3 regions of the Alishewanella sp. SMS8 genome follow, and region 1 is predicted to be linked to each of the others. Evidence: predicted binding sites of a transcription regulator. Region 1 holds the regulator's gene; each other region holds the start of a gene.
What was found. Region 1 encodes FNR, which switches genes on or off when oxygen is low (the NO sensors DNR and NnrR bind a similar motif). Its sites were predicted from a motif close to TTGATCTAGATCAA; they were not measured.
Positions count from the first base shown of each region.

Region 2: ORJ01_RS11690 (cytochrome b562) is a predicted target of FNR. The motif match lies at 865-878, and genes of this name have one in related genera.
Region 3: ORJ01_RS04995 (high-potential iron-sulfur protein) is a predicted target of FNR. The motif match lies at 1,758-1,771, and genes of this name have one in related genera.

Region 1 is NZ_JAPJEA010000001.1:165,121-169,026, forward strand. Features, by position in the region: gene ORJ01_RS00805 (heavy metal translocating P-type ATPase) at 1-418, shown strand, start outside; gene ccoS (cbb3-type cytochrome oxidase assembly protein CcoS) at 415-594, shown strand; gene ORJ01_RS00815 (sulfite exporter TauE/SafE family protein) at 584-1,258, shown strand; gene fnr (fumarate/nitrate reduction transcriptional regulator Fnr) at 1,294-1,998, shown strand; gene uspE (universal stress protein UspE) at 2,096-3,028, shown strand; gene ttcA (tRNA 2-thiocytidine(32) synthetase TtcA) at 3,097-3,906, shown strand, end outside.
Region 2 is NZ_JAPJEA010000003.1:264,709-268,614, forward strand. Features, by position in the region: gene ORJ01_RS11685 (dipeptidase) at 1-605, opposite strand, end outside; gene ORJ01_RS11690 (cytochrome b562) at 1,097-1,495, shown strand; gene ORJ01_RS11695 (general stress protein CsbD) at 1,669-1,866, shown strand; gene ORJ01_RS11700 (hypothetical protein) at 2,110-2,289, shown strand; gene ORJ01_RS11705 (YebC/PmpR family DNA-binding transcriptional regulator) at 2,342-3,040, opposite strand; gene ORJ01_RS11710 (HAD family hydrolase) at 3,172-3,759, shown strand; gene ORJ01_RS11715 (GGDEF domain-containing protein) at 3,856-3,906, shown strand, end outside.
Region 3 is NZ_JAPJEA010000001.1:1,091,176-1,095,081, reverse strand. Features, by position in the region: gene typA (translational GTPase TypA) at 1-206, shown strand, start outside; gene ORJ01_RS05000 (DUF819 domain-containing protein) at 269-1,507, opposite strand; gene ORJ01_RS04995 (high-potential iron-sulfur protein) at 1,827-2,117, shown strand; gene ORJ01_RS04990 (methyl-accepting chemotaxis protein) at 2,316-3,906, shown strand, end outside.

The sequences.
Region 1 (3,906 bases):
AGCATTAAAACTCGACTTTATGCACAAAGGCTGCAGCCCTGAAGATAAAGTCACCGAGATCCAACAATTAATCGCAACAGGTGCCAAAGTGCTGATGCTGGGTGACGGTATTAACGATAGTCCGAGCTTTAACGCTGCGCATATTTCAGTTGCGGTGCAATCTGGCACCGATTTATCGAAAAACCAAGCAGATGTGGTATTTTTAAAAGCCGATTTACGCTTATTACAAAACCTTCTTCAAGGTGGCAAACAAACCTCCCGGGTGATCAAGCAGAACCTTGGCTGGTCAGTGGGCTACAATCTGGTTATTATCCCTTTAGCCGTTGCGGGTTTTGTTTCCCCTTACATTGCCGTGATTGGCATGTCGTTTAGCTCGCTGTTAGTGGTATCCAATTCATTGAGGTTACTGAAAAAATGAGCATTATCTATGTACTGATCCCGATTGCCATCCTGTTTGTGGCTATTGGCATCGGTATCTTCTTTTGGGCGGTGCGCTCAAAGCAATTTGAAGATTTAGAAAAAGAAGGCTTAAGTATCTTGTTCGACGAAGATAAGCCCAAAGTGATACCACCGAACAAGCCTGATGAACATTGATTATGTCGCGGCGCTGCTGATTGGTTTTTTAGGCAGCAGCCATTGTTTAGTCATGTGCGGTGGTATTGTTGCCGCCTTGCAATTTGCCATGCCGGCCCAAAGTGCTTGGCAAAAGTTTCGCTTACAATTGTTGTTAAGCCTTGGCCGCTTGATTACCTATACCTGCTTTGGTGGCTTGGTCGGTTATTTTGGTGCGACCGCCATGGGCATTACCGGAGCCACTTTTATTGGGTTGCGTTTATTGGCCGGCTTATTATTACTGGCAATGGCGCTGTATATTGCCCGGCTTTGGTTTGGTTTAACGCGTTTAGAGCGCGCAGGGCAAGGTTTGTGGCGCTTTATCCAACCTTATACGAAGCGCTTATTACCGCTTGATAGCAGTGTTAAAGCCCTAAGCTATGGCATGTTATGGGGCTTTTTGCCTTGTGGTTTGGTTTATTCAACCCTTAGTTGGAGTTTAGCCAGCGGCAGTGCCAGTAGCGGTGCACTGATCATGTTACTTTTTGGCGTCGGCACCTTACCTGCGTTACTGGTATTTGGCTCCGCGGCTAATAGCCTAGTCAAACTAAAAAACCAACTATGGTTTCGTTACAGTGCGGCATTACTGTTAGCGGTTTATGGTTTTTACACGATATGGCTTGCTTTGCATAGACTAGTTTTTTAAGCTGTTACCCTATTAAGGGTAAAAGGGTGTGTGTGATGCAACGTTCAGCTATAAATTGTCAGGATTGCGGTTTTAGTCAGCTGTGTTTACCGTTTTCGCTCAGTGAGCAAGAAATGAGCAAACTTGATGATATCATTCAGCGAAAGCGCCCTTTGCACAAAGGCGATATGTTGTTTGAAAGCGGTAACGAGCTTAAATCGCTATATGCCATCCGCACGGGCTCTTTTAAAACCTTCACGCTCACCTCACAAGGTGAGCAGCAAATCACCGGCTTTCATTTACCTGGCGATGTCATTGGTTTTGACGCCATCAATACTGAAAAACATGCCAGCTATGCTGAAGCCTTAGAAACCGGTATGATTTGTGAAATACCCTATCAAAACCTTGAAAATCTGTTAAGTCAATTACCTAAACTACGCCAGCAAATGATGCGTTTAATGAGCCAAGATATTCAATCTGATCAACAAATGATGTTGCTGTTAAATCGTAAAACCGCAGAGCAAAAATTGGCAACTTTTTTAAATCATTTGGCTTCTCGTTATGGCAATCGTGGTTTTTCTGAAAAAGCCTTCCGGCTCAGTATGACCCGCAGCGACATTGGTAATTATTTGGGCTTGACCGTAGAAACCATCAGCCGTTTGCTGAGTAAAATGCACAAAGATGAAATCATTCAAGTTGATGGCAAGCTTATCACCATTTTGGATGCCCCCAGCTTAACCGCGCTTTCAGGCCAATGTTAACTCCCTTTAACTTGATATAGCACAAACATAAATCCCTATTAATCGCTTATCTTGGTCTACACTTAGATAAGCTGATTGACTTAAGAGGGAAGCTTTAATGTCTATTTACAATAATGTGTTAGTGGTTTTAGATCCGAGCGCTGATGAGCAAAAAGCGCTCGATAGAGCCATCGAACTTGCCCGCAAACAAGGCTGTCAACTGACCGCTTTTCTTAGTGTTTATGAATTCTCTTACGAGATGACCACCATGTTATCGGGTGACGAGCGCGAATCGATGAAACAGTCGGTGATTAAAGATCGCGAGCTTTGGGTCAAAACCTTTTTAGAACAACCCAGCGCCTTGGGTTTAAACATCAAAATGCACGTGGTTTGGCACAATCGCCCCTTTGAAGCCGTGGTGAAAACCGTCTTAGATAATGATTATGATCTGGTGATCAAAGGGACGCATGATCATGATGTTTTAAAATCGATGATTTTTACGCCGACCGATTGGCATATTTTGCGTAAATGTCCTTGCCCAGTATTGTTAGTTAAAGATCATGCATGGCCTGCTAAAGGCAATATCATTGCTGCCGTTAATGCGGGTAGTGAGCAAGAACATCACCTGTCATTAAATCAACGGGTGATCCACAAAGCACAACAAATGTCGCAATTACTCGATGCTAAGGTGCATTTAGTCAATGCCTATCCCGGCACCCCGGTGAATATCGCGATTGAGATCCCCGAGTTTAATCCACAAGAATACAATGACACCCTTCGCCGCCATCATAAAGATGCGATATTAAGTCTGGCCGAAAAACATCAAATTAGTAACGAGCAATGTCATGTGTTAGAAGGTATGCCCGAAGACGTGATCCCGAAACTGGCCAAAAAGCTGGATGCCGAAATGGTCATTATCGGCACTATTGGGCGTACGGGCTTATCCGCGGCGATCATTGGTAATACCGCTGAACATGTCATCGACCGCCTAGATTGCGATGTATTAGCCATGAAACCGGCTGACTTTATTTGTCCGCTTGAAAAAAGCTAATTATCAGACTTTGGTAAAGGCGCGAGGTTGGGTATAATGAGCGCCTTTTTTCTGGCGGGTAGTTACTGATGTCGCACGCAGCACAAGCAAAAGCTCAATACAATCTGAACAAATTACACAAAAGATTGCGCCGGGGTGTGGGTCAAGCCATTGCTGATTTCGGCATGATTGAAGAAGGTGATAAGATCATGGTCTGCCTTTCTGGCGGCAAAGACTCTTACACCATGCTCGATATCCTGATGAATTTACAGCAATCCGCGCCGGTAAATTTTAGCCTTATTGCCGTTAACCTCGATCAAAAACAACCTGGCTTCCCTGCTGAGGTATTACCTCAGTATTTAAACCAGCTGGGTATTGAATATCTGATTGTTACTGAAGATACCTACTCGATAGTCAAAGATAAAATTCCAGAGGGTAAAACCACCTGTTCGCTGTGTTCACGTTTGCGCCGGGGCATTTTATATCGTACTGCAAAAGAGCTGGGCGCCACTAAAATTGCATTAGGCCATCATCGTGATGATATGCTTGAAACCCTGTTTTTAAACATGTTTTATGGTGGCAAGATGAAATCGATGCCGCCTAAACTGGTCAGTGACAACGGTGAACATATCGTGATCCGACCTTTAGCTTATTGCAAAGAAAAAGACATTGAAAAATACGCTGTCGCGCGTGAGTTTCCGATCATCCCTTGTAACCTTTGTGGCTCACAAGACGGCCTGCAGCGCCAAGTGGTCAAAGAAATGCTGCAAGATTGGGATAAACGCTTTCCTGGGCGCATCGAGACCATGTTTCAAGCCATGCAAAACATCGTGCCATCACATTTAGCAGATAAATCGCTGTTTAATTTCGCAGGGCTGACGAAGGGTGACGCTTTAGCG
Region 2 (3,906 bases), on a different contig from region 1:
TCTTTGCCAAACGGACTTAAGCCTTGCCAGCGGCGACGGATGTCATAACTCGAGTCCGAAATATGATTACTTTCAGAGTGGGCGAGCGTGATGTAACGCACACCACGCTGATAGAAATGCTGTAAGTTTTCTAATTTACCCTCGATCGGCGTGCCATTTTCCATCCCCATGGCTAAAGAAATTTTGCCGCTGCCAAATTGTGCTAATACCTGCTGTGTGCTGCTGGCCATGGCAAATTTATCAGGGGCGCGTGCAACCAGGGCTTCCATACTATCAATCAGCTGATTGGCCAGTTGGTAACCTCCACCAGTGCGCTCGTAGGATGCGGGAATGTAAATAGACATAAAGGGCGCATTTAACCCCCCTTGTTGTGCCCGCGGATAGTCAAATTCGCCGTTAGCCGTGGCAACCGTTACATCTTCCCATTTTTTATGGAGTCGATAAGGAACATCGATATGAGTATCAACAATAATATATTGCTGTGCTACGCGATCGGCGGTGTTTAGCTCAGCTAAGGGTTTATTAGTGGCTTGCATGGTCTGGGCACAGCTGCTTAACAGCAAGGTGCTACAGAGTATGGCCATAGCACTTAATTGAAATTTCATTCGTTGTCTCTTATTGTTGGATACACCAAATTTCATCTCACCAGTTTTTTTGGCTGTCGACAAGCACTATCCGACCAATATGCCAATATCAGCGCTGATTGTAGTGTGTTATTGCGTTCAGTCTGCACGGGTTGGTCAGTGCTTTATGCGCGAATAAATTGCGCGAGTGAATTGTATTTAGCATGACGCAGTTTGCTCACATCAACACGCCATGAATCATCCCTGAGGCTCGATTCCGGCCATCCATGGCCTTCAACGGTTGATTTAGAGCAAACAGGTCATGCTTAACTGACTGGCATTAAGCCTACAAGCTTCTTTTTTCAAGCTCGCCCCGCAACCAGCGCGTGACACTGCTGTCAAGGCAGCTTTCCAAGGTTTGCGCTTAAGGTTTCAAACGAACCCTCTGCTGCTGCACTGGGTGGCGGTGCAATCATGATTAGCCTGACAGAATAAGGTATACTGCAAAGTATTATCAGATTTGAGAGAATGTCATGATTAAAACAGCCCTATTAGCAATGTTGCTTGCGGTAAGCAGTCAGTCTTTACTGGCAAAAGAGCCGGTTAATTTAGAACGAACCATGAAAACCATGGGTTTTGCCCACAAACAAGCTTCCGAAGCGAGCACAACGGCAGAAGCCTTACCTTTTGTTGAAAAGTTACAAAAGCTGGTGCAGCAAGCTAAACAAGCGCCACTGCCCTCTGACAAAGCTGAAGTATACATCGAAGGCTTAGACAAGGTGTTAGCCGAGTTGGCGCAGGCTAAAGCCGCGGTTACCGCAGATGACTTGCCTAAGTTAAAACAGCATTTACAGCAAATTGAACAATTAAAAAAGCAGTACCATAAAGAGCGCAAATTCAGTTTCTGGCAATTAATTTTTGGAAAATATTAAAAGCATCAAGATGCTGAAAATGCTTTAGATTAATCTGATGTTTTAGTCGAAAGGGTTAGTTTCAAGGCGTTTGCTAGCCTGCGCTGAGCCACGGTTTGACAAAGTTCGCCTATACTTAAATAGACGCTAATAAACATTTCTTGTACAGCGTCATGATAAGCGAGGACGATGCGATGAGTTCAATCTTTGCCGAAAGCCAATGGAGCAGTGTGCGTGCACAGGTCAAATGTGAGTGGGATAGGATCAGTTATGCTGAGCTTGAACTAACCCGCAACAACCCTGAGTATCTCACCGAGTTAGTGCAAGAGCGCTACAATCTGGAAGAAAACGAAGCCCGTCAACGGGTGCAAGCGTTCTTTGATAGTCTCTAACCACTTTTATTCACCCCCAGTAGCGGCTTTTGCTACTGGGTTTTACTTTTTATCTAGTCTTCTTCAGACCACCTCATAAATGTATTTTTAAACTAATAATCATACAGATACGGCATCTTTGCTTAATCACTTTAAGGCAATTAATTGATTTTATTGATTTGATTCAGGGCAGAGTCAGTTTATTTGCACTAGGCTTAAAATATCGGGTAACCGATAAAGCCATAAATTGATGAGGAAAAAGCCATGAAAGCGAACCAACATAAAGCGCATGCTGCCGAGCGAGAGCATCAACAAGTAGATAGACAGCAGCAAGCGAAAGCCACTACGTCATTGAGTTTAGTCTGGCAAAAGCAACAGCAATTAAGGCCGCAGCCGTTAGCAGAGTTGGATATCGAGTGCTGTGCTGAACTGGGGTATAATTAATGTGCGAGCTGGGCTGAGCAGTGACATTTGGGTGTACTGCTCAGCCTATTTATTAGGCTAAACCGACGTAGACGTTTTGTACGTCATCATCATTATCAATAGCATCTAAAAAGGCTTCAACCTCAGCACGGGCCTCGTCATCTAAGCTCAGCGGGTTATTAGCACGATAGACTAATTTGGCTGAATGCACTTCATAACCAAAGTCGGGTAGGGCTTTTGCCACTAAATCAAGATCGGTCAGTTCCGTTAGGAAGATCACTTCACCGTCTTCACCTTCTTCAAAATCTTGTGCACCGGCTTCAATGGCGGCCAGCTCCATATCGGCATCGGCACTACTGGCCACGGCTTCAATTTGTCCTAAGTGTTTAAAGTCCCAGGATACCGAGCCCGCGCCTCCTAATTGTCCTTTACGAAACAAAATACGCATGCTCATGGCACTGCGGTTTTTATTATCCGTTAAACATTCAACAATAACCGGAACCTGATGTGGCGCAAATCCTTCATATACCACTGTTTCATAATTCACTGGGCCATCAAGTAAACCGGCGCCTTTTTTAATGGCACGCTCTAGGGTTTCTTTTGGCATAGATGCTTTTTTCGCAATTTCAATGGCTGAACGCAACTTGGCATTCATTGCCGGATCGGCCCCGTTACGAGCTGCAACCATAATCTCTTTGGCAAGTTTGGTAAAAATACGGCCTCTGGCATTAGCCGCATCTGCTTTATGCTTGTTCTTCCACTGGGCACCCATAATGAAGTCCTGTTAAGCTATCAATTAAAATTGGTGGGGTAGTCTAGCGAATAGCAGGCTTTTTTAGCAACTGCTGCATGATCTTTTTCGCAAATAAGCCGTTTAAGAAGGCATTAACAAGAGGAGCTGCCATGAACTTGGCTCATATTAAAGCAGTGGTTTTTGATTTAGACGGTACCTTGATCGATTCACGCTTAGATTTTGCAGCAATTTGCGATGATCTTGGTTGGCCGCATGGCACACCCTTACTTGAGCATATTGCCACGCTCGGCCCAGGTGCAGAAGCTGACCGAGCTCATCAGATTATTCGTCGTCATGAAAATGCCGGTGCAGCAGCGGCACAATGGATGCCAGGGGCCGAAGCCTGTCTGCTGGCGCTAATAGAGAAAAAGCTGCCACTAGCCATTTTAACGCGCAATATGCGCGAAGCCACCGAGCATGTGCTAACCCGGTTACAAATCCCGATTGAGTTAGTGCTCACACGAGAAGATTGTGCGGCCAAACCAGACCCGCAAGGCTTACATATCATTGCCGAGCGTTTACAGGTTCCGTGCCAGCAGATGCTGTATGTTGGCGATTACGTGTTTGATTTACAAGTTGCCGCCAATGCTGGGGCCGCATCCTGTTTGTACCTTAACGACAGTAATCAACATTTTTTGCCGCAAGCGGATTACAGCATCGCTCACTTTAATGAGTTACAACAGGCATTTTGGCCGTAAATGGCCTGAGTAAGATAATTTAACCGTAATAACTTGTCATTTTTACGTGATAGCCTCTATAGTATCAACATAAAAATAACAGTTAACAGGTGCAGTTTGCTTGCTAGGTTAAAACAAAACTTCTATCTTGCTATGATCACATTAGTG
Region 3 (3,906 bases), 930 kb from region 1:
TAAAAGGCAAGCAGTTAACTAACGTACGTGCATCAGGTACTGACGAAGCAATCAACTTAGTCCCACCTATTCGTTATGCTTTAGAGCAAGCGTTAGAGTTTATTGACGACGATGAATTAGTTGAAGTGACGCCAAAGTCAATCCGGATCCGTAAGCGTCATTTAACGGAAAACGACCGTAAGCGTGCAAATCGTAAAGCCGATTAATCGGTAGAGCCGTAATAAAAAAGCCAGCGAAAGCTGGCTTTTTTTATGTGTAGAAAGCAACCTTAAGGCGCAGCAAACTGCAGCATAAGCCCACACAGGTAAGCACCATAAGTGCCGACACCATAACCGAGTACCGCTAATAATACCCCGACCGGCGCGAGTGACGGATGAAAGGCCGCTGCGACAATGGGAGCCGAGGCCGCACCGCCGACATTCGCTTGACTGCCCACAGCCAGATAAAACAATGGCGCTTTAATCCACTTTGCCACAATGACCAGTAAACCGGCATGAATGGCCATCCAAACTACGCCAACCACAAACATAATGGGGTAATCTAAAATAGCGCGGATATCCATTTGCATACCAATACTGGCCACCAGTATATATAAAAACACTGAAGCCATTTTAGATGCGCCTACGGCTTCCAGTTTTCTGAGTTTGGTGTTCGATAATAATAACCCCAGCGTCGTGGCTACCACCACCAACCAGAAAAAGGTACTGGTCAGGCTGTACATGGCTAATTGTGGCGCTTCTTTGGCTATCCAAGGCGCAATACCATCGGCAGCAAAATGTGCTATGGCTGTGGCACCAAAACCTACCGCAATAATCAACATCAAATCATGCAGTTGCGGTATCCGTGCATGCTGCGCTTGATAGTGTTCGATACGTTGTTTTAACTCGCGAATGGCGCTGGTGTCCGCTCCGGTTTTCTTATCAAAACTCTCAGCGCGACTGGCCCAAATTAATAACACCGCCATCCAAATATTCGCCATGATCACGTCAACGGTGATCATCACCGAAAAAATCGTGTTATCCACTTCAAACACTTCTTTCATCGCGGTTTGATTGGCGCCACCACCAATCCAGCTACCGGCAATTGTGGTCATGCCACGCCAAATATCGCCACCCAGGGCATCAGGCGCAAGGCTACCAACAATTAATAACGCGATGGGCCCACCGATCATAATGCCCAAGGTACCTGTGAAAAACATAATTAAGGCTTTAGGCCCTAGCCCTAAAATCGCTTTAAAGTCGACGCTTAATGTAAACAGCACCAAGCTAGCGGGGAGTAAGTAACGTGAAGCGACATGATAAATCGACGAGCCTTCTGCATCGATTAACCCAAAAGTATTTAACAGTGACGGTAAAAAATAGCAAAGTAACAAGGCGGGAACAAAACGATAAAACGCTTGGCAATAACGGTGACTGCTGTGGCTGGTATAAAATACCACCCCCAGAATGACCGTAATGACGCCAAATAACACAGCATCATTGTTAAACAGAACAGCAGAGTTTTGCATGGTGTGGTTTTCCTGAAGTCTTTTGCTTCCTATTACATCTTAAAACAACAATAACGCAGACAGGGTGGGGCTGGCTAGCATGCCTTTTTGATCGCTATTGAAAAAGCGACCAAAGCGGTAAAAACGAGGTTTGATGGCGGTGAGGGCTGCAAAGCAAAAAATTATGCGCTAATAAATACGAAATCATCTACACTGGATTTAGCATGGCAATAGTTAAACCAAAGATGGCGTGGCACAACTCAGTGGAAACTTGATGCTTATCAAATCCACAACGCGCATTCATCAGTATTATAATAAGCAACAATGCAGGAGAAACAACATGAATAATATTAATCGTCGCAATTTTTTCAAGATCTCTGCCGGTGCAGTGATTGGTATGACCGTGGGTGGCGTTAGCTTAAGAGCTTTTGCTGCCGAGCCGGTAAAGTTAGATGATCCATTAGCGGCCGCAATGAAATACACGCACAAGTCTGAGAAAGCCGATCAGAAATGTGCAAACTGTAGCTTAGCGCAAGGCGCCGATGGTGATGAATGGCGCCCATGTGCTATTTTCCCAGGTAAATTAGTGGCCTCTGAAGGCTGGTGTTCTGCTTGGGTTAAAAAAGCTTAACGATGCCTCCACCTCAACCTGAGTTTAAACCAGAGTGTTTGAACTCAGGTTATTTTGCGGCTGGTTGAGCCGCAATCATAGTCATTCTCTTGAGTTATTCATTCACTTCGTTTGCTGCCTTACCCCTTTATTGTCCTGTCATAAAACAGCCATATCGGCTTGTTAATGTATCTTTTTTAGGATGAAGACAGGTGTGTCATGCGACTTAAACTTACCATTGCTAAACGTGTTGTGCTACTTGGGCTGATCCCCTGCATATTATTAGTGGTGGTGTTATTAGCCAGCTTTTGGGCAGCTACGGTCAAAGACCGCTTATTTCATCAATTATATGCCCAGCACTTGGTGATTTTAACGCATGTGATGACACCGCAAAAACTTTTGCAGCAACAAGGTTTAAGCTTGTTACAACAGTATCGAACTGGCTGGATTAGCGCTGAGCAGGCTCAGCAGCAGGTTGAACAATTACTGCTAGAGGCAGAACAGCATTGGCAGCAGTTTATCGATCAACGTATAGCCAAAACGGCAGAGGATGCGGTGTTACTTGAACAATTAGACACTGCTTTTGCAAAGGCGATCCAGCATTATCAGCAATGGATAGAGTTTGCTGGTTCAGATGCCTTGTTAGTTAAAATTCTTAATGAATCGACTATTACTTACGAAGTGTCACAGCACATTGCGCCGTTTACGGTGCAAGCAGAGCAGTTTGTGGAACAGCAAATTGCCACCGCTGCCGAAGTACGCGATCAGGCTGAGCAATTAACCTTAGCCATGCTACAGGGTTATTTATATGGCGGTGCAGCTTTATTGCTATTGGTGTTAGCATTAATTTGGCGCACCCGTGTTGCGGTTAGTCAACCGCTGCAACGGTTGCGTGACATGTTATTGCAATTATCACAGCAGGCTGATCTCACCTTAAGAGCTGATGAGGCAGGTCATGATGAAATTGCAGAGGCAGCCAAAGCGTTAAATCAAATGCTTGGTCGTTTTGCGGTTCTACTACAGCAATTGGGAGCGAGTTCTTCGGCGCTCAGTCAACAAGCCGGCCAAGTACAAACCATTAGTGAGCAAGTCAATACGGGGGCAGGGCAGCAGGCGCATCAAGCCGATCAGCTGGCCTTGGCGGTGTCAGAGATGAGTGCCTCACTAAACCAAGTGGTCAGTCAAACCGCAGCGGCAACCGACAGTGCGACCCGAGCACAACAACTTTGCCAACAAGGCAGTGCTGATGCGTTACTCAGTATGCAAAGCTCAGAGCTTCTTGAGAAAACCATGTTGCGATCGCGCGATTTGATGCGAAGTTTACAAGGCGATGCAGGAAAAATTTCCAGTGTATTGGAAGTGATTGGAAGTATTTCAGAGCAAACAAATTTACTAGCGTTAAATGCAGCGATTGAAGCTGCACGTGCCGGTGAAACAGGGCGTGGGTTTTCGGTGGTGGCTGATGAAGTGCGAACGTTGTCAGGAAATACTAAGGCGGCGACTGAATCAATCCGCGAGATGATTAATACTTTGCAACAACAAGCTGATCATGCGGTTGCCGCCATTGATCAAGCCTCAGAGCAGGCCGAGAGTAGTGTTTTGCAAACGCGTAACACTGAAGCTGTGTTTCGGGATATTGCGGCAGAAGTCAGCAGGCTAGCCCAATTTAACCAACAAATTGCTTTATCGAGTTTGGGTCAACAGGCGGTGACTTCGCGCTTTGTCAGCGGAATTAGTTTGCTTCATGCGGCAAGTCAGCAACTGCATGATGGTGCCGCACAATCAGCTGAGGCGAGTGAACAACTTTCGG